DNA from 3 places in the Terrabacter aeriphilus genome. Region 2 is predicted to be linked to each of the others. Evidence: predicted binding sites of a transcription regulator. Region 2 holds the regulator's gene; each other region holds the start of a gene.
What was found. Region 2 encodes LexA, which represses DNA repair genes until DNA is damaged. Its sites were predicted from a motif close to TCGAACANNTGTTCGA; they were not measured.
Positions count from the first base shown of each region.

Region 1: the regulator LexA is predicted to act here: its motif matches at 3,966-3,981, upstream of ABD979_RS02650 (HNH endonuclease signature motif containing protein).
Region 3: the regulator LexA is predicted to act here: its motif matches at 5,514-5,529, upstream of ABD979_RS16990 (HNH endonuclease signature motif containing protein).

Region 1 is NZ_BAABIW010000006.1:84,383-91,894, reverse strand. Features, by position in the region: gene ABD979_RS02670 (NAD(P)/FAD-dependent oxidoreductase) at 1-1,606, opposite strand, end outside; gene ABD979_RS02665 (helix-turn-helix domain-containing protein) at 1,725-2,900, opposite strand; gene ABD979_RS02660 (DnaJ family domain-containing protein) at 3,013-3,513, opposite strand; gene ABD979_RS02655 (META domain-containing protein) at 3,510-3,878, opposite strand; gene ABD979_RS02650 (HNH endonuclease signature motif containing protein) at 3,989-5,809, shown strand; gene ABD979_RS02645 (DUF2278 family protein) at 5,929-6,975, shown strand; gene ABD979_RS02640 (hypothetical protein) at 6,982-7,317, opposite strand; gene ABD979_RS02635 (GNAT family N-acetyltransferase) at 7,404-7,512, opposite strand, start outside.
Region 2 is NZ_BAABIW010000020.1:117,197-124,708, reverse strand. Features, by position in the region: gene nrdR (transcriptional regulator NrdR) at 1-425, opposite strand, end outside; gene ABD979_RS16025 (sensor histidine kinase) at 903-2,132, shown strand; gene ABD979_RS16020 (alpha/beta hydrolase) at 2,178-3,998, opposite strand; gene ABD979_RS16015 (hypothetical protein) at 3,995-4,312, opposite strand; gene ABD979_RS16010 (LysM peptidoglycan-binding domain-containing protein) at 4,547-4,981, opposite strand; gene lexA (transcriptional repressor LexA) at 5,210-5,989, shown strand; gene ABD979_RS16000 (Sir2 family NAD-dependent protein deacetylase) at 6,045-6,986, opposite strand; gene ABD979_RS15995 (LysR family transcriptional regulator) at 7,083-7,512, shown strand, end outside.
Region 3 is NZ_BAABIW010000024.1:28,563-36,074, forward strand. Features, by position in the region: gene ABD979_RS16965 (Na+/H+ antiporter) at 1-571, shown strand, start outside; gene ABD979_RS16970 (hypothetical protein) at 568-852, shown strand; gene recQ (DNA helicase RecQ) at 876-2,765, opposite strand; gene ABD979_RS16980 (LD-carboxypeptidase) at 2,803-3,861, opposite strand; gene ABD979_RS16985 (bifunctional o-acetylhomoserine/o-acetylserine sulfhydrylase) at 3,890-5,206, opposite strand; SAM riboswitch class IV at 5,307-5,426, opposite strand; gene ABD979_RS16990 (HNH endonuclease signature motif containing protein) at 5,601-7,307, shown strand; gene ABD979_RS16995 (acyl-CoA dehydrogenase family protein) at 7,386-7,512, shown strand, end outside.

The sequences.
Region 1 (7,512 bases), on a different contig from region 2:
CCCACGGCCCGGGGTCCTTCGTCGTGTCGGAGCCGAGTCCCCAGCACCTGCCGACGGCGTCGGCGACCTCCTGGCTGATGAGTCGGGCGGCCCAGCCGTTCATCGAGCCGTAGCCCGTCGCGTAGACGACGGCGTCCGCCTCGATGCGCGTGCCGTCGGTGAGCACGACGGAGTGCTCCTCGAGGTGGTCGACCTGGCCGCGCACGAGACGGATCGCGCCCTTGGCCACGAGCTCGGAGGCGCCGATGTCGATGTAGTAGCCCGAGCCGCGGCGGAGGTACTTGAGGAAGAGCCCGGAGTCGTCGTCGCCGAAGTCGAGGTCGAATCCGGCCGCCTCCAGCGCGGCGTAGAAGTCCTTGTCCTGCTCGCGGATCGCGTCGAACGCCGGGCGCTGGAAGTCGGCGAGGATCTTGTACGGGATCGACGCGAAGACGAGATCGGCTGTGTCGTGGTCGATCCCGGCCGCCACGGCCTCCTCCGAGTAGAGCGGTCCGAGCACCTTGTCCATGAGCGAGTCGGACCGCACGATGTGGGTGCTCGACCGCTGGAGCATGATCGGCTCGGCGCCGTTCTGCCACAGGTCCGCACAGATGTCGTGCGCCGAGTTGTTCGACCCGACGACGACGACCCTCTTGCCGACGTAGCGAGCGCCGCCGGGGTGCTGGCTGCTGTGGTGCTGGTCGCCCTGGAAGACGTCCTGCCCGGGCAGCGTCGGCACGCTGGGGATGCCGCTCATGCCCGTCGCCAGCACGAGCTGCGCCGGGTGGAGCACGACCTCGCGCCCCTCCCGGGTCACGTGGACGGTCCAGCTGCCGGCGTCGGCGTCGAAGGTCGCGGACGTCGCCTCCGTGCTCGTCCAGTAGTCGAGCTCCATGACCCTGGTGTAGCTCTCGAGCCAGTCGCCCATCTTGTCCTTGGGCGTGAAGACCGGCCAGTGGTCGGGAAAGGGCAGGTAGGGCATGTGGTCGTACCAGACCGGGTCGTGCAGGCAGAGCGAGTGGTAGCGGCTGCGCCACTGGTCGCCCGGCCGCGCGTGCTTGTCGATGACGAGCGTCGGCACGCCGAGCCGCCCGAGCCGCGCCGCGAGGCCGATGCCGCCCTGGCCGCCGCCGACGACGAGCACGTAGGGCTCGGCGTCGAGGCCGTAGGACTCGACCCGCTGGCGGCGCCGGTCGAGCCAGTTCTCGGTGGAGACGTTGACGCCGTGCTCGGCGCCCCGGGGGCGGCGCGCACCGGAGGGCTCCGGGTGGTCGCGCAGCGCCTGCGCGCTCGTCAGCAGCGTCCACGCGAGGCCGTCGCGCACCCGGACGAGGCCCTTGCCCGTGAAGGTCTCGTTGCCGAAGGTGAACCACGCCTCGTGCACGCCGTCGGCCTCCGACTCGCTCGTCACCTCGAGCTCGGCCGGCCACGCGCCGCGCCCGACCCCGGCGAGCATGGCCGCGACCTGCTCGCGCCCCTCGGCCGTGTGCAGGTTCCACGTCATGCTGAGCAGGTCGCGCCAGTAGCACTCCTCGCCGAAGAGGCCTGCGACCCGGTCGACGTCACCGGTCGCCAGCGCCTCCGAGAACCGTGCCAGCCACTCCCCTGCCGTTCGCTGCTCACCCATCGCCAACTCCTTCGTCCACGTGGTGGGGTCGGCTCGACGGTAGGCACCCGCACGCGCGCCGCACAGGGTTGCAGAACGTTGCAGCCCACACCCCACGTCGAGGGCGTATGCCGGGAGCTCAGCCCGCGTCGGCCCGCACCGTCGCGCGCGCGGTGAGCCGGTAGGGCCGGCTGTCGACGAGGCCACCGAGGCGCTTGCGCAGGCGCGACATCTCGACCCGGATCGTCACGGGGGTCGTGGCCCCGTCGAGGAGCGCCATGAGGGCGGCGGTGTCCAGGCCGGCCGGGTGCTGCGCGAGGAGGGCGACGATCTCGGCGTGCCGCTCGCTGAGGGCGATCTCGACGGTGGAGCCGGCCGTCGTCACGAGCACGCGGGGGCTCGGCCGGAGCACCACCTCGACGTGTGCCGGCGCGGCGTCCGCCTCGGCGAGCACCCATCCCCCGGAGATCCGCTCCGCCCGCACCTGGCCCATCTCGGGCACCCAGAGCGTGCCCTCGTGCAGGCTCGGAACCCAGACCCGCTCGCCGACGCCGTAGCCCTCCGCCCGGGCCACCCACCCGTGCGGGTCGACGACGACGAAACGGCCCGACCCGGCATACGGCTCGCTGGCACGCGCGACCCGGCGCAGGTCGCGCTCGTGCTGGCCGGTCAGGGTGTCGACGGCCTCGCGCACGGCCATCGTCACGAGCATGAGCGTGTGCGGGTGGGCCGTGCGGAAGGCGCCGCTCAGGGTCACGACGCCGAGCGGCACACGCGCGCGTCGGTCGAGGATCGGCGCGCTCGTGCACACCCACGCGTGCTGGTCCTCGCGGGCGTGCTCGGGCCCGAAGATCTGGACCGGCCGCCGTTCCTCCATGGCCGTGCCGAGGGAGTTCGTGCCGACGTCACCCTCGCGCCAGCGGGCCCCCTCGACGAAGCCGAGCCCGTCGCTGCGCCGGCGGATCGGCGAAGGCCCGAACATCCACAGCGGGTAGCCCTCGTCGTCGCTGACGACGAGCTCGTTGCCGGCCTCCTGCGCGAGGGGCAGGAGTCGGTCCTTGAGGATCGGCACGACCGACCCGAGCAGCCGGGAGCGCTCGCGCCGCGCGAGCAGGGCGTGGTCGGAGATCGGGGTCGAGATCTTGTCGCCCTCGGGCGACTGGCGCAGCCACGAGCGTGCGACGACGCCACGCGCACCGGCCGGCACCTCGTGCGTGTGGGCCCACGCCCGGTGCAGGCGCAGCAGGTCGCGAGCCTTGGCGGTGGGGTCCTCGAAGGCGGTCAGGGCCGCTTCGAGTCCGGAGGCTGTGGACATGCGCACCTTCGCGACGTCGACGCACGGGTGTGTGTCTCGCACGGGCGGCGTGGCACACGGCTTTCCGGCATGGTGGCACGCGCGCACCGCCGTTGGGTAGGGATCGTCCCGTTCAGCCGCCGAGGAGGCGGCGCCACCACGGCGTGCGCGCCTCGTTCGCGGCCTGCTGGGCCGCGACCCGCCGCTCGCGCGCCGCGCGCTGCTCCAGCTCGACGCGCGCCCGCAGCGGGCGCCACTGCTCGACCATCTCGTCGACGTCGACCGTCCTCGCGATCATGGGCGGGAGGTTGCCGACGGCGGGACGCAGCCGGTCGGCGAGCACGCGCTTGTTGTAGTCCTCGACGATCTCGCGCACCTGCGCCTCGGTGCGGACGTCCGCGAGCGACTCCGGGTAGCCGGCGGCCTCCTTGCGCAGGGCGAGCGCACCCGGCAGGGCGCCGCCGAGGTCGAGGTTCTCGCGCGCCGCGAAGCGCTTGACCCACCAGTCCGGGTCGCCCGAGTCGCTGAGGTCGAGGGGCTTGCCGGCGCCGGGCAGGTTGTCGAACTCGCCCCGCTCCTGCGCCTCGCGGATCTGCTTCTCCACGGGGCTCTCCCAGTACGGCTGGCCCGTCATCGCTCCACGGTAACCGACGGGTCAGGGGCGGGGGCGAGTCGGGCGACGCCGCCTGCCTCGCCGAGGGCGAGGCCGCCCTCGACGGTCGTCAGGGGCTGCGGCACGCCCAGGACCTCGAGCAGGCGCTGCTCCTGGTCCATCGCCTCCGGCGGGCCGGCCATGCGGGTCATGACGGCGTCCGTGACGGTGAGCACCCCGTCGGCGACGGCATACCTGCCGCCGAGGCGGTTGACCCCGGTCGATCCACCCACGCGTCCGTCGTCACCGAAGGTCAGCTGCGGCCGGGGCTCCGACGTGGCCCGGCCGACGATCTCCACCACGAACCACGACGTGCCGGCCAGCGTGACGTCCGAGCTGGGCACCATGGTCCGAGCCAAGCACACCTCGCTCGTCCGTGGCGAGAACCCGGGTGCGGCAGGGTGCCTGACGGTGGACAACTCTCCCGTCGGGATTCGAACACTTGTACTAAAGGAGCATGAGCAGCGCGGCGCGGATCGAGCAGGACTGGGAGCACGTGGTGCTCCTCGCCGCCGACCTGCACGACGCCCACGCCCGCCTCGTCGACTTCGTCGTGGCAGTGCTGGCGGACGGGTCCTGGCAGGCCGCCGGGCTGCGCTCACCGACCCACTGGCTGATGCTGCGCGTCGGGCTGTGCCGCGCGCAGGCCGATGCCGTCGTGCTCCTCGCTCGGCGTGCCGAGGAGCTGCCCCTGACGCTCGCAGCGCTGCGCGACGGGCGGATCAGCCTCGACCAGGCGGCCGTCGTGGCCCGGCACACCCCGCCCGAGTTCGACTCCGCCGTCGCCGAGTTCGCGCAGTACGCCACCGTGACCCAGCTGCAGCGCAGCGTCAGCCGCTACGACTTCACCCTCGGCGACCCCGAGCCGGACGATGACCGTGGCCCCGACCCGGTGCCCGATGCCGACGGCGAGCACGGCGAGCACGGCGAGCACGGCGAGCACGGCGAGCACGGCGAGGCGGACGGCGATGGGCAGGCCGAGGACTCTCGAGGCAGCGAGCCCGAGGACGGGCACGACGACCTGGGTCCGAATGCTGCCGCATCGAGCGGCGAGGCAGGATCCGGAGCGGGACAGGACGTGGGCGGACAGCCGGAGGCCATGGGCGGGCCGGCGCGGACGGCGGCGCAGCCCGAGGCGGTCGAGCCGGCGCACCCGAGCATGGGCTACGACGAGCACGACCGGTTCCGACTGCGCTACGACGCCCCCGCCGAGATCGGCGCCCTCGTCGAGGCCGCCCTCCGGGAGACCAAGGACCACCTCTTCCGCGCGCTCAGCACGTCCCTCGACGAGGACGGCGAGCCGCGCGACCGGAGGTCCCTCGATGGTGACGTGCTGGACCCCGACCACGACGTGTGCGCAGGAGGCCGGCCACGGATCACCTGGGCCGACGCCCTGGCCCTGATGGCCACCCGGTCGCTCGACGCCTCCGGCCGCACGCACTGCTCCAGAGAGTCGGGGCCCGGCGAAGGCTGTCCCGTTCAGGACGCAGCCTCTCTGTCGACCGGTCCACGTCCGACGACCGCGCCTGGCGCAGCGGCCGATCCACGTCCGCCCGTACCGGCCACGTCGGGCCCGCCCGACGCCCCGGAGGCACCTCCGACGCGGTGGCCGGGGTGGGCACGATGGGCGCGCTACCGCGTGCAGGTCCACCTCGACACCGAGGGCGCGTGGCTGACGGGCCGACCTCGGCTGCCGCAGCACGTCACCGACAAGCTGACCTGCGACGGCACGCTGACCCCGGTGTGGGAGACCGCGGGCCAGCCCGTCGACCTCGGACGCAGCTACCGCGTCGTGCCGGACCGCCTCCGCGACCTCGTCCTGGACCGTGACCGCGGCTGCCGCTTCCCCGCCTGCGCCACGAGGCACCACCTCGAGATCCACCACCTGCTGCACTGGCGCGACGGGGGCCGCACCGACCTGGACAACCTCCTCGCCCTCTGCCCCTTCCACCACGACGGCCACCACCGCGGCGAGTTCACCATCGCCGGCGACCCCACGCTCCTGGACGGCCTCACCTTCGAGACCGAGCACGGCCTGCTCATCGGCCCGCCCGCGCGGACCAGGCCTCCGGCGCTGGCCGTCGTGGCCCGCCCGGCCGAGAACCCGTCCACCCGGAGCGACCGCACCACCGTCGCCACGGTCGGCCGGGGAGGCGCACCCTCGACCGGACCCGCTGCGCGCCTCGGCCGGCGCTATCCCGCTCCCTCGGGTGAGACCCTCCACCTCCACCTCGTCGACTTCACCCCTCAGGTCGCGGCCGGCACCGAGCAGGACTGAGGCCACAACCGCCCCGGCCGAGGCCCGACGGTGTATCAGTGGCGCGGACCACCGTCACCTCATCCGTGGACGGACGCGTCGACCCGCACGCATCGCGAACCAGACGGAGAAGGTGTCCCATGCCACTCGAGGACTACGGGGTGCTCGTCGGACGCGCGGTCGGCCAGCACCGTGAGAGCGGCGTCGACTCACCGCACTTCCAGATCCACGTCGTCGACGACGGCGGCCACGACTTCCGGATCGCCGTCAACGTCATGTCGCAGCAGTCGCCGTCGGAGCTGCTCTACCTCGTCGACGACCACTTCTCGCACCCCGTGCTCGACCAGCTGCCGGCCTCGGGCTGGACCTCGCTGGCGAGCCGCCCCGGGGGCGGCGGGCTCGACTTCATCCGCGGCAACCTCTTCGACCACACGCGGATGCGGTTGCTGCCCCCGGATGCGAGCGGCCCCGACAACGACCTCTCCGACCTGCTCGGCCTCTACGTCTCGCGCGCGGTCGACGACCCCGAGGCCCGACTGTTCGTCTTCGGCGAGCGCTGGGGACCCGAGGCATCGGTCGCCGACAAGGTCTTCGGGTTCCGACCCGGCAACGGCGTCCACGACATCCACATGAACCAGGGCAACAGCGGAGCCTTCACCGGCGACGACGGCGTCTGGCAGGACGGCGGCCTGCTGCTCCGCTTCCCCGGGCAGGACCAGTGGGTCGGGATCTTCCTCGCCTTCCAGAGCCAGGCGTGGCACACCGACGACACGACCGGCCACACGGTCAGCGGCCCGACGGGGCCGAGCGGCCCGACCGGACCCACCGGACCCACCGGACCCACCGAGGCCCCGCCGCGGGTGCGCATCGTGGCTGCTCTCGTCAACCCGAACGGGCCGGCGCCCGAGCGCGAGACCGTCACCCTGGTCAACGCGTCGTCCGAGCCGGTGGACCTCACCGGCTGGCAGCTCGCCGACCGCCTCAAGCACCCGGCACCCGTACTCGTCGGCACCGACGCGGCGACCCTCCAGGCCGGCGAGGCGCGGCTCGTCATGCTCACCGGCGAGGCGGCCCTCGGCAACGGTGGCGGCACGATCACGCTGCTCGACGGGGAGGGCCTCAAGGTCGACGGGGTCTCCTACACCAAGGCCCAGGCCGCCCGCGAGGGCTGGACCATCGTCTTCTGAACCGGGTCAGGCGTCGGGGTGCTCCGCTCCCGCGGACGTCGCAGCGCCGGCACCGGCGTCGGCATCGGCGTCGGCGTCGGCACGGCGCTGGCGCCGGGACTGCACGATCGCGATGACGAGGCAGGCGAGCAGGCCGAGCAGGAAGAGCGGCAGCGCCCCGAGGTAGCCGAAGAAGAGCACCGCGTCGGCGGGCGTCAGCGTGCAGCCGAACCCGATGCCGCTGCACTGGCCCGACGCGTTGTGGTCCGGCAGCACCACGTGCAGCACGAGCACGAGGACGGCCGGCACCACCCACAGGAGGCCGAGGGCGATCAGGTACGGGCGGACGCTGCGTGGTTCCACGCCCCCACCGTGGCGCACGAGGCCCGCCCCGGCATCCGCACGGGTGCTCAGGAGGGGCGCCCGGGAAGGGTGCTCAGGAAAGGCCCTCAGGAGGGCGCCAGCTCCTTGCGCAGGTGCACGTCCGCGGCGTCCGGCGTCGGCACGCCCTCCCAGCGGAAGATCTCGCGGTAGCCCTGCCGCTCGTAGAACCCGGGC
Region 2 (7,512 bases):
GCGATGGCTCCCTCGAAGTCCTCGAGCGACTCCCAGCCCTGGTAGACGCTGGCGAACCGCAGGTAGGCGACCTCGTCGAGCTCCCGGAGCGGCTCGAGGACGGCCATGCCGACCTCGTGCGCGTCGATCTCCGCGCTGCCCTGGGACCGGATCGTCTCCTCGACCTTCTGGGCGAGAAGCGCGAGGTCGTCCTCGGTGACGGGCCGGCCCTGGCAGGCCTTGCGCACTCCGGAGAGCACCTTGGCCCGGCTGAACGGCTCGCTCGCCCCCGACCGCTTGATGACGTTGAGGCTCGAGGTCTCCAGCGTCGTGAAGCGACGGTTGCACTCCGGGCACTGCCGACGGCGCCGGATCGAGGTGCCGTCGTCGGTGGTCCGCGAGTCGATGACGCGGGAGTCGGTGTGGCGGCAGAACGGGCAGTGCACGCGCGGTCACCTTCCTTCCCGGGGCATGGCTCTTCGAGCACAGGTCTGACGTCCCCGCACCGCGGTTCCCCGGTCCGCCTGGGGACGGAGGTGGGGACGGGCTGGGGATGACCTGTGGGTAACCCCCGTTGAGCTGGGGACTACATGTGGACGTCTTACATCTGTGTAACTACTAGATGTAGGGGTAACTGTAGGCGCGAGCGGACGAGGCCGCAAGCAGGGATTTCGCCGTCGGCGCGGCGTGGCGCTGACCTGCGCAAACGCCCTCGCGGTCCCATTCGTCCGGCATGTCCGCGGACGCCGATACCCATCATGTGGGGGTCCGCGGCCGCTCCCGCCCCACGATCCGGGGCCCGTCGCCCGCACGGAGACCGACGACGCGACCACTGACGCGACCACTGGCGCGACCAGCGACGGACCGACGACACGAGCAGGGACCGCGCTGCGGCCCCGCGCGGTCCATGACAGAGTGCGATGGTGACAAACCGGACATCGACGACGTCCCCGCTCGACCCCGCGGACCGCCGCGACCACGCCCTTGCGGGCTATGACGTGCTCGACCACGCGCCGGCCCGTGAGCTGCAGGCCCTCGTCGACATCGCGGCCCAGGTGTGCGCCGTGCCGCGAGCCGCCATCAACCTCATCACCTCGACCGAGCAGCAGCAGATCGCCACGACGGGCTTCGCGGCCTCGATCTGCGCCCGCGAGGACTCGATGTGCGCCGCCGTGCTCGAGCACACCGACCGCGTCGTGGTGCCGGACGCGCGCCTCGACGACCGCTTCCGCGAGAACCCCTTCGTCACCGGCGTCCTCGGCACGGTGCGCTTCTACGCCTCCGCTCCCCTGCGGACGCCGGGCGGCGTCATCATCGGGCGGCTCTGCGTCTTCGACCACGCGCCGCGGGCGCTCGACGCCGCCCAGGAGACGGCCCTCGGCGCCCTGGCCGAGCGGGTCGTCGACGTGCTCGAGCTGCGTCTGCGCACGCGCGAGCTCGAGGGGTCCCTCTCGGCCCTGACCCGCGCCCGTGACGAGCTGCACCGCTCCAACGAGGCCCTGTCGGTGTTCGCCGGGCAGGTGAGCCACGACCTGCGCAGCCCGCTCACCGCGATCATGGCGAGCACCGAGATGCTCGGCCAGCAGCCCTCGGTCCTCGAGGACGCGATGGCCCAGCGGCTCGTCGCCACGGCCTTCCGGTCGGCCACGCGGATGGCCGGGCTCATGGAGCAGATCCTCTCCCACGCCCAGGTCGGTGCCCAGCTGCTCACGACCGAGACCGAGCTGGATGCCGTGCTCGGCGCGGTGCTCGAGGACCTCGCACCGCGCCTCACCGCCCGGTCCGCCACGGTCTCGGTCGGGCCCCTGCCCGTCGTGGTCGTCGACGACCAGCAGATCTACTCGGTGCTGCTCAACCTCGTCTCCAACGCCGTCAAGTACTCCCGGCCGGACGTGCCGCCGGTCGTCGCCGTGTCGGCCAGCGAACGGTGTGGTGCCTGGCGGATCTCGGTGCGTGACAACGGGATCGGCATCCCCGTGGGCGAGCGCGAGATGGTCTTCGGCCTCTTCAACCGCATCGAGACCTCGGTCGACGGGAGCGGCATCGGGCTCGCCACGGTCAAGCGCATCATCGAGGCCCACGGCGGCCGCATCGGGATCGACTCGGTCGACGGACCGGGCACCGAGGTCTGGTTCGACCTGCCCGCCTGCTGAGCACGGCTCGCTGCCCGGCCCGTCGCGAGCCATCGCCCCACGTCGTCACGGCAGCAGCCGCGGCCAGGCCAGCGGGTCGGTGCCGAGGCTCGGCCCGGTCGTCGTGCACGCCCGCTCGTCGTCCCCCTGCAGCACACGCAGGTCACGGCGACCGACCGCGAGGGCGACGAGGTTGCGGGCGCTGTCGGTGCCGGCCCGCAGGTAGTCGGAATGGCCCGACGAGGTGCGGCCGACGTCGACGTAGTCGGAGCGCGGCCGCAGCCAGTGGTTGCAGCCGGACCCGGGGCTCTTCAGGGCCAGCGTCGACAGGCGGACGGCTCCCGCGACCTCAGCGGGCGCGGTGCCGTGCACGACCCACCCGTAGGAGAACACGTCGTCGCCGATCGCCCCGAGGACGTTGAGCGAGCCGGGCGCCAGGGAGGCCTTGCCGACGTCGGCGAACGGCATACCGGGTGCACCGAGGACGGCCACGTCGTCGATGGCGCTCGTCCGCAGCACGGCGAAGCCCGCGAGCGTGCCCCCGTAGGAGTGCGCCCACACGCTCGTGTGCGCCGGACGGTCGCGGGCCGCGTCGAGACCGGTCATGAAGTCGGCCAGCGCCGCCGCGTTGTCGCGAGCGAGCTTGGAGCTCAACACGTTCCGGTCGATCGAGGTGACGACCTCGCGCAGCTGGGGTGCGTCGTAGCCCATCCACGTCACGACGGCGACGTCAGCACCTCCGGCGAGCTGCAGCGCCTCCGAACGCATCCGCACGAACGTCTCGTCGTAGCGGCGCAGGTCGCCGCCGACGCTCGTCGAGAGGCCCCCGACGTAGGTCACCACGTGGTCGGCGCGGTCGACGTCGCCGACCGCCACGACCGCCCGCAGGTCGAGCGCTGCGGTGTCGACGAGCAGCAGCTGCCGCTGCACCCCGTCGCGCCGCGCGAGGACCTCGCGGATCGCCCGGAGCCCGTCGACGCGCTCCTGCGCCCGTGCCCGCTCCTCCACGTGCCACGGGGCGCCGCCGCGGCCCAGCTCCTGCACGCGGCCGTATGCCGTTCGCTCGGCGCGCGCGAGCAGCGTGAGGTTGGCCTCGTGGCGGGCCTGCGCGGGGACCCCGTCGCGCGCGCCGACCCACTCCGGCCGCTCGCGCAGCACCCAGCGCTGCTCCTCCGCGGTGAGCGAGCGCCACCAGGCGCCCGTCGAGAAGACGAGGTCGGGCATGCCACCCGAGACGCCCGAGGGCGGTGGGGACGGACGCAGGGGCGTCGCGCCCGTCGCGCCCGACGGGCCCGTCGCGCCCGTCGGGCCCGTCGGGGCAGCCGGTGACGAGCCCGTACCCGCTGCCGGGCCAGCGCCGCGCGCGGACTCGAGCAGCGCGCGGGCGAGCTCCTCGTCGAGCTCCCGCGCCGTGCGCTGCGCCTCGTGGAGGCACGCGTGCACGTCGGCGAGCAGGAGGGCGTCGAGGCGGGCCCGGTGCGCCTCCACGAGCGGCTCCCCCAACGAGGCACGCACGGGCAGGAGCACGACGCCGTCGGGGTCGACCCAGGCACCCTCGGCGGCGGCCCGACGATCCGCTCGGTGCACGAGGTCGGCCGCCGCCTCGAGCCGGCGCGCGGCCCGGCCCAGGGCGTGCCCGGTTGCGGCGAGGCTCTGGCCGAGCCGGGAGAGCTGGTCGACGACGAAGGCGTACCGCGAGACGACGGCGGCTGCAGCCGGGCCCGACCACCGGGTGCCGGCCGAGCGCCGCCACAGCAGGGCCTCGGTGCAGCTCAGCACGGTGGCGCGCCGCTCCTCCAGCCGTCGGGCGACGGCCAGCAGCACCGCCGGTCGGGCCGCGCGGATCTCGCGGATGCCCGGTCCGCCCCCGAGCGTCGCGGCGGTCATGCGTGCCGGCGGGACCCCGACAGGCCCGACAGACCCGAGAGGGCGGACCGGGCCACCTGCTCCGCGCCGTCGTAGCCGTCGGCCGCGGCACTCACCCCGGCCCCGAGCTCGCGCAGCTCCCACGTGAGGCCGGCCAGCCGCGCCTGCCACGCGAGGGCGACCCCCGGCGCGCCTGCCGTGGTGCGCCCGGGCGGCACCGCCGTCGCGACGGCGGCCAGGTCGTCGGTGACCCCGAGCCGGCGCACCCGCGCCAGCACCTCACCGATCGTCAGCGCGCTCTCGCGCAGCGCGGCGGTGTCCACCTCGTAGTGCATCGCTCGTGGCTCCCTTCCCCGGTGGTGACGCTAGGACGTCACGGCGCCGGACCGGGCCCGTCGTCCACAGGGCGCCGGAGGCAGCAGAACGCCGCACCCCGTGCAGGGGTGCGGCGTCCGGACGGGGCCGGCGGGGTCGAAGCGCCGGTCCCGACAGCCGCTGGAGGTGGAGCCAACGCGGCCGTTGGGGGTCTGCGCACGGTGTGCGCAGAGGTCTGCTGGGTCGGAGCGGGCTCAGGGACCGGGGACGACCAGCTGCTGGCCGGCATGGACCTGGCTCGAGCTGAGACCGTTGGCGAGCTGCAGCTCGAGCACGCCGTCGGCGCGGCTGAGACCGGGCAGCTCCCGGGCGGCGATGCCCGAGAGGGTCTGCCCCGGCTGGACCGTCAGCGTGCGCGGCTCGCCGGTGGCGGACGCGAGCTGGCCGGCGAGGCCGACGGCGAGCAGGGCCACGACCGACGCGACGAGCAGGGAGACGACGAGACGGCCGAAGCGCGTGAGCCGCATCGGGACGCGGGCGTCCCGTGCAGCCCGGGCGGCTCGCGCGGCGCGGCCCGCCTCGCGACCGGTCGGCACGGAGACGAGGCGCGGGCGCCCCTGCGGACCCGACGCGGCCTGCTGCTCCTGCGTCGCGATCGGACGAACGGCCGTCAGCACGGTGGCGCTCATGGTGACCTCCCCTAGCTCCGGATCCACCGAACAGGTGTTCGATGGAACGTCTGGACGATTTCTAGCACGTATGTTCGATGAAGTCGAGACACGCGTCGAACAGGTGTTTGGCAACTGTGTTCGAACCTCGTAGGCTTTCCGCACACCACACACCTCACCAGCCACCACTGACATCGGTCGTCACGACCGGTCGCAGCAACGGTCTGACGAGCCGACGAAGGGGACACCATGGGCGTGACCGAGCTTCCCGACCGCGACACCGGCGACGGGCTCACGGTGCGTCAGCGGAAGGTGCTCGAGGTGATCCGCAACTCCGTCGACCGGCGGGGCTACCCGCCGAGCATGCGCGAGATCGGCGACGCCGTCGGCCTCGCGAGCCCGTCGAGCGTCTCCCACCAGCTCAACGCGCTCGTGGCCAAGGGCTACCTGCGCCGCGACCCGAACCGACCGCGCGCCCTCGAGGTCGTCTCCCCCGACGCGACGGCCGAGCAGGTCGGCTACCGCGGTCGCGCCACGTCGCCCGCCCGAGCCAGGGCGGACACGCCCGCCGCGCGCGGCTCGCGCGGCGCCCGGACGGCCGGCCCGGCCGGCGACCAGTACGACACCGAGACCGACTCGGGCGACGCCCGGCCCGAGGCCTCGTACGTCCCGGTGCTCGGCAAGATCGCCGCCGGCGTGCCGATCACCGCCGAGGAGGTCGTCGAGGACGTCTTCCCGCTGCCGAAGCAGCTCGTGGGCGAGGGCGACCTCTTCCTGCTCAAGGTCGCCGGCGACTCGATGGTCGAGGCGGCCATCTGCGACGGCGACTGGGTCGTCGTGCGCCAGCAGCAGCACGCCGAGAACGGCGACGTCGTGGCCGCGATGCTCGACAACGAGGCGACCGTCAAGACCTTCAAGCGCACCGACGGGCACGTGTGGCTGATGCCCCACAACCCCGACTTCTCGCCGATCGACGGCGACCACGCCACCATCCTCGGCAAGGTGACCGCCGTCCTGCGACGCATCTAGGACGCGCCGAGCGTCAGATCCGGAGCGTCAGACCCAGAGCGTCAGACCCGGAGCGTCAGACCCCGAGCGCGGAACGCAGGCCGGTCAGGGTGGTGCCGAGGGGCGCGTGCAGGCGCAGGCTCGCCTCGGCATCACCACGCGTGGCCGAGCGCGTGACGATGGCGACGGGCACGCCCTTGGCGTGCGCCCGGCGCACGAACCGGTAGCCGCTCATCACCGACAGCGACGAGCCGAGCACGAGCAGCGCCCCTGCCGTCTCGACGAGGCCGAAGCACCGCTCCACGAGGGGCTTGGGCACGGACTCGCCGAAGAAGACGACGTCGGGCTTCACGGTGTCGTTGCCGCAGACGAGGCACCGCGGCGGGTGGAACGACTCGACGAGCTCGTCGGCCAGGACGATGTCGCCGTCCGGGCGCACCTGCTCGCCCCACTGCGAGCCCACGGCGTGCGCGGCGGCCGCGAAGCGCGCCATGAAGCCGGGGTTCGCCTCCGTCATCCGCTCGTGCAGGCCGAGTCGTGAGGTCACCTCGCCGCAGGTGAGGCACACGGCCCGGTCGAGCGAGCCGTGCAGCTCCACGACGTCGCGCGCCCCGGACGCCTGGTGCAGCCCGTCCACGTTCTGCGTGATGACGGGTCCGAGGTAGCCGGCCCCCTGCAGGTCGGCGACGACCCGGTGCCCCTCGTTCGGCTCCGCGGCGTCGAAGCGCTGCCAGCCGATGTAGCTGCGTGCCCAGTAGCGCCGCCGGGCCTCGCCGGAGCCGGCGAACTCGCCGTACGTCATCGGCTCGACGCGGCGGGTCCCGTCAGGTCCGCGGTAGTCGGGGATGCCCGACTCCGTCGAGAGCCCTGCACCGCTCAGCACGAGGACCCCGCCACCGCTCACGAGGTCGACGAGGTCCTCGAAGGTGCCGAGGTCGTGCGTCACGAGCGGCAGGATGCGCGAGGTGGACAGCCGTGTCGTCGGGGACGAGGAGGACAGACCGGTCGGCTGGGACACGCGACCAGCCTACGTCGCCTCGTCGCACGACCTCGTCACCCATGCCTTGCTGACGTCACCTCACTGAAAAGCATAAGAACCCGTTATGATTGGCCCATGATCGATGCTGCGGGCCTGCGGGTCATGAAGGCCATCGCCGACGAGGGAAGCTTCACGAGCGCCGCGAACGCGCTCGGGTTCACCCAGCCGGCCATCTCGCAGATGGTGCGGCGCCTCGAGCAGCGCACGGGCACGGTCCTCGTCGAGCGCTACGGCCGTCAGGTCCGCCTCACGGAGGCCGGCCAGGTCCTCGCCCGTCACGCCGTCGGGGTGCTCGCGGCGCTCGACGCGGCCGAGGAGGAGATCACCGCCATCGCGGGTCTGCGCGCGGGACGCGTGCGGCTGCAGGCGTTCCCGAGCTCGTCGGCCACCCTCGTGCCGCGCACCCTCGCGATCCTCAAGGCCCGCCACCCCGACATCACCGTCACCTTCACCGAGGCCGAGCCGCCCGAGTCGCTGGCGGCGCTCCGTCGCGGCGACTGCGACG
Region 3 (7,512 bases), on a different contig from region 2:
CGTCGACGACGCGACGCGCGAGATGCTGCGGTCGCGGTCCGAGGACCGCCTCAACCACATGTGGGAGCGCCTCGGCCCGCAGAGCGGCGACGCGGACGACACCCCGAGCGCACGCTACCGGCGGGCCCGCATGCAGATGCTGCAGGCCGAGCGCACCGAGGTGCTGCGCCTGCGGGACGAGGGGCGCGCCGACCACGCGGTGCTCCGGGTCGTGCTCAGCGCGCTCGACCTCGAGGAGACCATGCTCGACCGCTACGACGACCAGGAGAGCCGCCTGGCAGAGAGTGAGATGTTGCCCGTGGACACGATCGAGGCTCCCTGCGAGCACCTCCAGCACACCGAGGCCTGCCTGCCCGCGCGCACCCCGGAGGGCTGCGAGGAGTGCCTGCGCGACGGCACGACCTGGGTGCACCTGCGCCTCTGCCTCCAGTGCGGGCACGTCGGCTGCTGCGACTCCTCCGAGTGGAAGCACGCGACCGCGCACTTCCACGAGTCGCAGCACCCGGTCATGCGCTCGATCGAGCCGGGCGAGTCGTGGCGCTGGTGCTTCGTCGACGAGGTCGTGGGGTGAACGCCGCGATCGAGACCCGCCTGCAGGTCCAGCTGTTCCTCCTGCGCACGGTCGCGCTGCTCGTCGCCGCGCTCTTCACGTGGGGAGCGATCGCCGTGCCGAGGTGGTCCTGGCTCCTGGCCGTCCCCCTCGAGGCCGTCGCGCTCGTCCTGCTCCAGCGGGGTGCGCGGGAGCGTCGTGCGAGCGGCGGCGAGCGGGGCATCGGTCCCAGCGTCGCGGGGGCGCTGCTCGTCGTCGCCACCGTGCCGGTCACCTTCGCGGTCGGCAACCTCCAGGGCTGAGGGCGGGCGCCGACGCGGGTCGGTCAGTCCGCGCGGTCCGCGAGCAGGGCGAGGAAGGCGGCGCCGTACTTCTCCGCCTTGACCGGCCCGATGCCGTTGACCGTGAGCAGCTCGGCCTGGCTGCCGGGTCGGGCGTGGACGAGCTCCCACAGGGTGCGGTCCGGAAGCACGACGTAGGCCGGCACGCCCTCGGCGTCGGCGATCGAGCGCCGCTCGGCGCGCAGGAGCTCGAAGAGCGCCCGGTCGGCGCTGCTCGCGCCGTCGCCCGCGCTGCCCGCCGCGCTGCCTCCTGAGCGAGAGCGCGAGGACGAACGGTTGCGGGCGGGCGCCGCCGAGAGACGGCGGAGCTCCACCGTCTCCACGCCGTCGAGGATCGGCCGCGCCGCCTCCGTGATGGTGAGGGCGCCCATGCGCCCCGGGTCGGGGGAGAGCACCGAGCGCGCGACGAGCTGGCGGATGACGGAGCGCCACTCGCGTTCGGGCAGGTCGCTGCCCACCCCGAAGGTCGGCAGCCGGTCGTGCTCCCAGCTCGCGACCTTGTCGGTGCGCTTGCCGAGCAGGACGTCGATGACGTGCCCGGCGCCGAAGCGCTGGCCGGTACGGACCACGGCCGAGAGCACCTTCTGCGCCGGCACGGTGGCGTCCCACAGCTGCGGCGGCTCGAGGCACGTGTCGCAGTTGCCGCACGGGCCGGACTCCTCGTCGAAGTACGCGAGCAGCAGGCGCCGGCGGCACGTGGCGGCCTCGGCGTAGCCGAGCATGGCGTCGAGCTTCATCGAGTCGACCCGCTGGTGCTCGGGACCGCCGTCGGACTGCCGGATGAACGACCGCTGCTGCACGACGTCGGCGAGGCCGTACGCCATCCACGCGACCGCCGGCTCGCCGTCGCGGCCGGCCCGACCGGTCTCCTGGTAGTAGCCCTCGAGGCTCTTCGGGAGGTCGACGTGCGCGACGAAGCGCACGTCAGGCTTGTCGATGCCCATCCCGAAGGCGATGGTGGCCACGACGACGACGCCCTCGTCGCGCCGGAAGCGCTGCTGCGCGGCCGACCGCGCCTCGCTCGGCAGCCCGGCGTGGTAGGCGATGGCGTCGAAACCTTTCTGGCGCAGGAAGGTCGAGATCTCGTCGGTGCGCTTGCGCGACTGGCAGTAGACGATCCCGGCGCTGCCGCGGAAGGTGCCGCCGTCGTTGCCCTGCTCGAGGAAGCGCAGCAGCTGGGCGCGTGCGTCGCTCTTCTCCTCGACGACGTAGCGGATGTTCGGACGGTCGAAGCTGGAGACGAACTCGGCGGCGCCGTCGAGGCGCAGCCGCTCGTGGATCTCGCGGCGCGTCAGCGCGTCGGCCGTGGCGGTCAGCGCGATCCGGGGCACGCCCGGGAACCGCGCGGTGACCTCCGCGATGCGGAGGTACTCCGGCCGGAAGTCGTGGCCCCACTGCGACACGCAGTGCGCCTCGTCGATGGCGAACAGGGCGATGCCGGCGCCGGCGGCCGCGTCGTCGAGCAGCCGCAGGAACGAGGGCATGAGCAGGCGCTCGGGGGCGACGTAGAGCAGGTCGATGGTGCCGTCGCGCACGTCCCGTCGCACGGCGTCCGACTCCTCGGCCGACGAGGTGGAGTTCCAGAAGGCCGCGCGCACCCCGAGCAGCCGCAGCGCCTCGACCTGGTCGTGCATGAGGGCGATGAGCGGCGAGACGACGACGGCCACGCCGGGCCGCACGAGCGCGGGCAGCTGGTAGCAGAGCGACTTGCCGCCACCGGTGGGCATGAGCACCACGGTGTCGTGGCCGGCCACGACGCGGTCGACGATCTCGCGCTGCGCGCCCCGGAACGAGCCGAAGCCGAAGACGTCGTGCAGGACGCAGGCCGCCGCGTCCTCGTGCTGGGGCTCGGACCCCTCCAGGTGCTCGTCCATGACCCGGCGAGCGTACCCGGCGCCGCCGACCGGTCCGTCAGTCGAGTCGCTGGGTGATCGTGTGGGTCTCGCCGTCGTGGACGACCGTCGTCGTGGCGCCCTGCACGAGCGCGAGGTAGGGCGCGACGTGCCCGCACTCGACGTCGGCGAGGATCGGCACGCCGAGCACACCCAGCGCGTCGACGACGGCGGCGTGCTGGGTGAAGCCGTGGGGCTCGGGCGCGCTCGTCCGTGACACGAGGACGCCGTTCGCCGCCTCGAAGAAGCCGTGCAGCCGCATGGCGTGCAGCGCACGGCAGATGTCGTAGGAGCTCCACTCGCAGATGTCGAGCAGGACGAGCAGGCCCTCCGGGGCGTGCTGCGCCGCAAAGGCGTTCGCGTCGCCGAAGGCCCCGCCGGCGAGGAAGGAGACCGTCTCGACGCAGCCGCCGACGAGGCGTCCCGTCAACGTCACCGGCTCACCCACGTGGCCGGGGTCGATGCGGGTCCACGTGCCTCGGCCGTCGAGCGTCATCTCCGTGACCGTGGGGTCGCTCGCGTAGTCGTCCCAGCCGCCCGAGCGGTGCCGGCCGGGGGAGTGCTGGCGCAGCTCGCTGCCGGCGGGGGCGCTCGCGACGTCGACCCAGTGGAGGATGCCGTCCGGCACGGCATACGGGGTGTCCATGAGGTTCTGCCCGTGGATCGTCGCGATGCCCGTCGCCAGGGTGAGCGGGGTCAGCCACGTCGAGGTGTCGGAGAACCCGACGCACCAGGTGGGCTCGGCCGCCGCGACGGCGTCGAGGTCGAGCAGGTCGAGCAGGTCGATGCCGGTCTCGCCGCCCCACGGCGGCACGACCGCGCGGATCGTCGGGTCGAGGAGCATGCCCGTGAGCTCGGCGGCGCGCGCCTCGCGCGGCCCGCTGACGTGGGAGGGCGCGTGGTTGAGCTCGCCGACCACGACCTCGAAGCCGCGGTCGCGCAGGCACGTGACGGCATACGTGAACCGACCCCAGAGGGCGTCGCCGACGCCCGAGCTCGGCGACGTGACGCCGATGCGGTCGCCGGGACGGAGCGGGGCGGGGTAGCGGATCGGCATGGCCGCCATCGTGCCAGCCATGCCGATCCGTCTCACCCCGGTTTCGGGGTCACACCTTGGCGGCGGTGAAACCCTGCTCGAGGTCGGCGAGGATGTCGTCGATGTGCTCGATGCCGACCGAGAGGCGCACGAGGCCGGGGGTGACGCCCGCGGCGAGGCGGTCCGCGTCGGGGCCCTGCGAGTGCGTCGTGGAGGCCGGGTGGATGACGAGCGAGCGCACGTCGCCGATGTTCGCGACGTGGCTGTGCAGCGTCAGGGCCTCGACGAACTTCTTGCCCGCCTCGAGCCCGCCCGCGATCTCGAAGGACAGCACGGCACCCGCGCCACGAGGGGTGTACTTCTCGGCAAGAGCGTGGGAAGGGCTGTCGGGCAAGGACGCCCACACGACGCGCTCCACCTGGTCGTGACCCTGGAGGAACGCGGCGACCTGGTGCGCGTTCTCGATGTGCCGCTCGATGCGCAGCGACAGCGTCTCGATGCCCTGGGCGATGAGGAAGGCGTTGAACGGCGACGCCGCGGGGCCGAGGTCGCGCAGCAGCTGCACGCGGGCCTTGAGGATGAAGGCGAGGTTGGCGCCGAGCGGGCTGCCCACGCCGAGGTCCCGGGCGAAGACGAGGCCGTGGTAGCTCTCCTCGGGGGTGTTGTAGTTCGGGAACTTCTCCGGGTCGGCGGCGAAGTCGAAGTTGCCTGAGTCGACGATGACCCCGGCGATCGACGTGCCGTGGCCACCGAGGTACTTCGTGGCCGAGTGCACGACGACGTCGGCGCCCCACTCGATGGGGCGGATGAGGTAGGGCGTCGCGACGGTGTTGTCGACGACGAGGGGCACGCCGTGCTCGTGGGCGACGGCGGCCACCGCCTCGATGTCGAGGATCTCGCTCTTCGGGTTGGCGATGGTCTCGCCGAAGAGGAGCTTCGTGTTCGGCCGGATCGCGGCCCGCCACGACTCGATCGAGGTGGGGTCCTCGACGAAGCCGACCTCGATGCCGAACTTCGGCAGGGTGTGCTTGAAGAGGTTGTAGGTGCCGCCGTAGAGGCTCGGCGAGGCGACGACGTGGTCACCGGCCTCGGCGATGTTGAGCACGGCGAGGGTCTCGGCGGCCTGGCCCGACGCGACGAGGAGCGCGCCCACGCCGCCCTCGAGGGCCGCGATGCGCTGCTCGACGACGTCGGTCGTCGGGTTCATCAGGCGGGTGTAGATGTTGCCGAACTCCTTGAGCCCGAAGAGGTTCGCCGCATGCTCGGTGTCGTTGAAGACGTAGCTCGTCGTCTGGTAGATCGGGAGCGCTCGGGCGCCTGTCGCGGTGTCGGCGCTCTGTCCGGCGTGGATCTGCTTGGTCTCGAAGGACCAGTGGGGCTCGGTCATCGGTCGTCCTGCTCTTCCTGGGTCGTGTCGATGACCGGGGCTCGGGATCGTCGTGACGACCCGGGCCCGTCGCACCGACGGGTCGGTGCGGGAGAGGAGCTCTCCGCGCTTGCCCGAGCGCCGGGTGGCGTCGACGGGCCAGGTCTTCACCCGGGGCACCCCACCGCGGTTGGAGGGTTGCCGGCCAGCGAGCCGGGGCTTGTCGCTGGCGCTCATGACCTGCCGTGAGTGTACGAACTCGTGTCCACCTGTCGGGAGGAGGTGTCCTCATCGTGGACGCCGGCAGGACTGGAGGTTGACGAGGTGTTCGAACACCTGTTCTAATTGAGGGCAGGGGAGGAGCTCGACGGGCGCTGGGGGAGGCGCCGTCGACGCAGGTGGGGAGGAGGGGCTCGTGCCGTACCTGACGACGTCGCCGAGCGATGCGGGACGCCCAGCGGTCCTCGGCGCCTTCGGACTTCGGCTGTGGCGCGTCAGCCCCGACTCCGACGGCCGCGACGGCGGGGGAGTCGGCCCGGGCCCGGAGGCGCAGGCCGGATCGGGCGCACCGGTGCGCGTCGGGTCGATCGCGGAGGCTCCCGATGGTTCGAGCGCTGACGCTCGCCCCGGCTCGCTCGCTGGGGCAGGTGTTCGGCCGGGCGACGCCGACCAGGCCACCCGTGACGAGCGGCTGCGCTCGGCCGAGCGTCTCGACGCCCTGGCGAGGGCGGGTGAGGACGTGCTCGCCGAGATCGAGGCGCTCGAGCGGGCCAAGGCGCGCGTCGAGGCCGACCTGCTCGCCGCCTACGGCACGCTGCACAGCATCGAGGCGCAGCAGATCGAGGCGTTGCCGGCCGGCGCACCGTCACGACTGGCGGGGGCGGTGTCGACCGACCGTGTCGTCGGTGAGGAGATCGCGCTCGCGACCGGGGTGGGCCCCGGGGAGGTGGCCCACCGGCTGGCCCTGGCGACGTCCCCGCGGCGTCACCGACTGGTCCTGCGGGCCCTTCGCGACGGGGCGATCACCCTGCAGCGCGCCCTGCAGGTCGTCTCCGAGACCGCCTGCCTGTCGGATGCCGACGTGGCGACCGTCGAGGAGTCGGTGCTGGCGCCGACGCGCGACGGCCTGCCGCTCTCGCAGCGCACCTTCACCTCGCGGCTGAGGCGAGCGGTCGCCGCGGTCGACGAGCTGGGTGCGGCCGAGCGGCGCAGCCGGGCGCGGGTGCGCCGCGGCGTGTACTGCCGGATGGTCGCGGACGGCATGGGGTGCCTGACGATGACGACCGATGCCGCGACGATCGCGGCGATCCTCGACCGGCTCGACGCGGCCGCCCGCACCCTACGGGCCGCCGGGGATCCGCGAACGCTCGACCAGCTGCGCTGCGACCTCATGGCCGAGGCCCTGCTGCGCGGCCACCTCGGCGCCGCGCGGAACGGCGCCCCCTGCCCCGGCTGCGGTGCTCCCGACGCACCGAACGGCGATCCGCGGGAGGGCTCTGCCAGCGGCGATCCGCGGGAGGGCTCTGCCAGCGGCGATCCGCGGGGGTCCGCGACGGTCGGCGAACCAGACGGACGGAGCGGTGAGGCGCCGGCGCGCGCGTGGATCGTCGTGCCGTTCGAGGTGGCGGTCGGGCTGTCCGACGCGCCCTGCGAGCTGCCAGGGCACGGCTGGGTGACCGCCGAGCACGCCCGCGCCATCATCACGAGGCCCGGATCGGTCTGGCACACGCTTCCCGTCGACGTCCGCACCGGTGAGGCCCTGGGCCGGCCCACGGCGGGCTACCGGCCGACCGCGGCCATGGTCGCGCACGTCCGAGCCGTCGACGGCACCTGCCGCGCCCCCGGCTGCGAGGTGCTCGCCGACCGGTGCGACACCGACCACGAGGTGCCCTATCCCGCAGGACCCACGGCGATCGGCAACCTCGTCAGCAAGCACCGCCACCACCACAACCTCAAGACCGCAGGCGTCTGGACCTCGCGCCCGGTGCCCGGTGGCCGGCCCGGCACCGTCGAGTGGACCACGCTCACCGGCCGCACCTACCTGACGCGGCCCAAGAACTGGCGCTCGGGCGTAGGGATCCCGCCGACAGGCCTGCCGCCGTCGATCCCGCCGCCCTTCTGAGCAGGACCCCAGTCCGGCACGTGGCGTCGATCACGAGGACGTCCTAGTAAACCGAACTCGCGAGTAGGATCGTCGTTCGTGAGCACGAATGCCGACTTCGACCTGTTCCGGACCAGCGAGGACCACGAGGCCCTGAGGGAGGCCGTCCGCGCGGTCGCCGAGGACAAGATCGCGCCCTACGCGGCCGCCGTCGACGAGGAGGCGC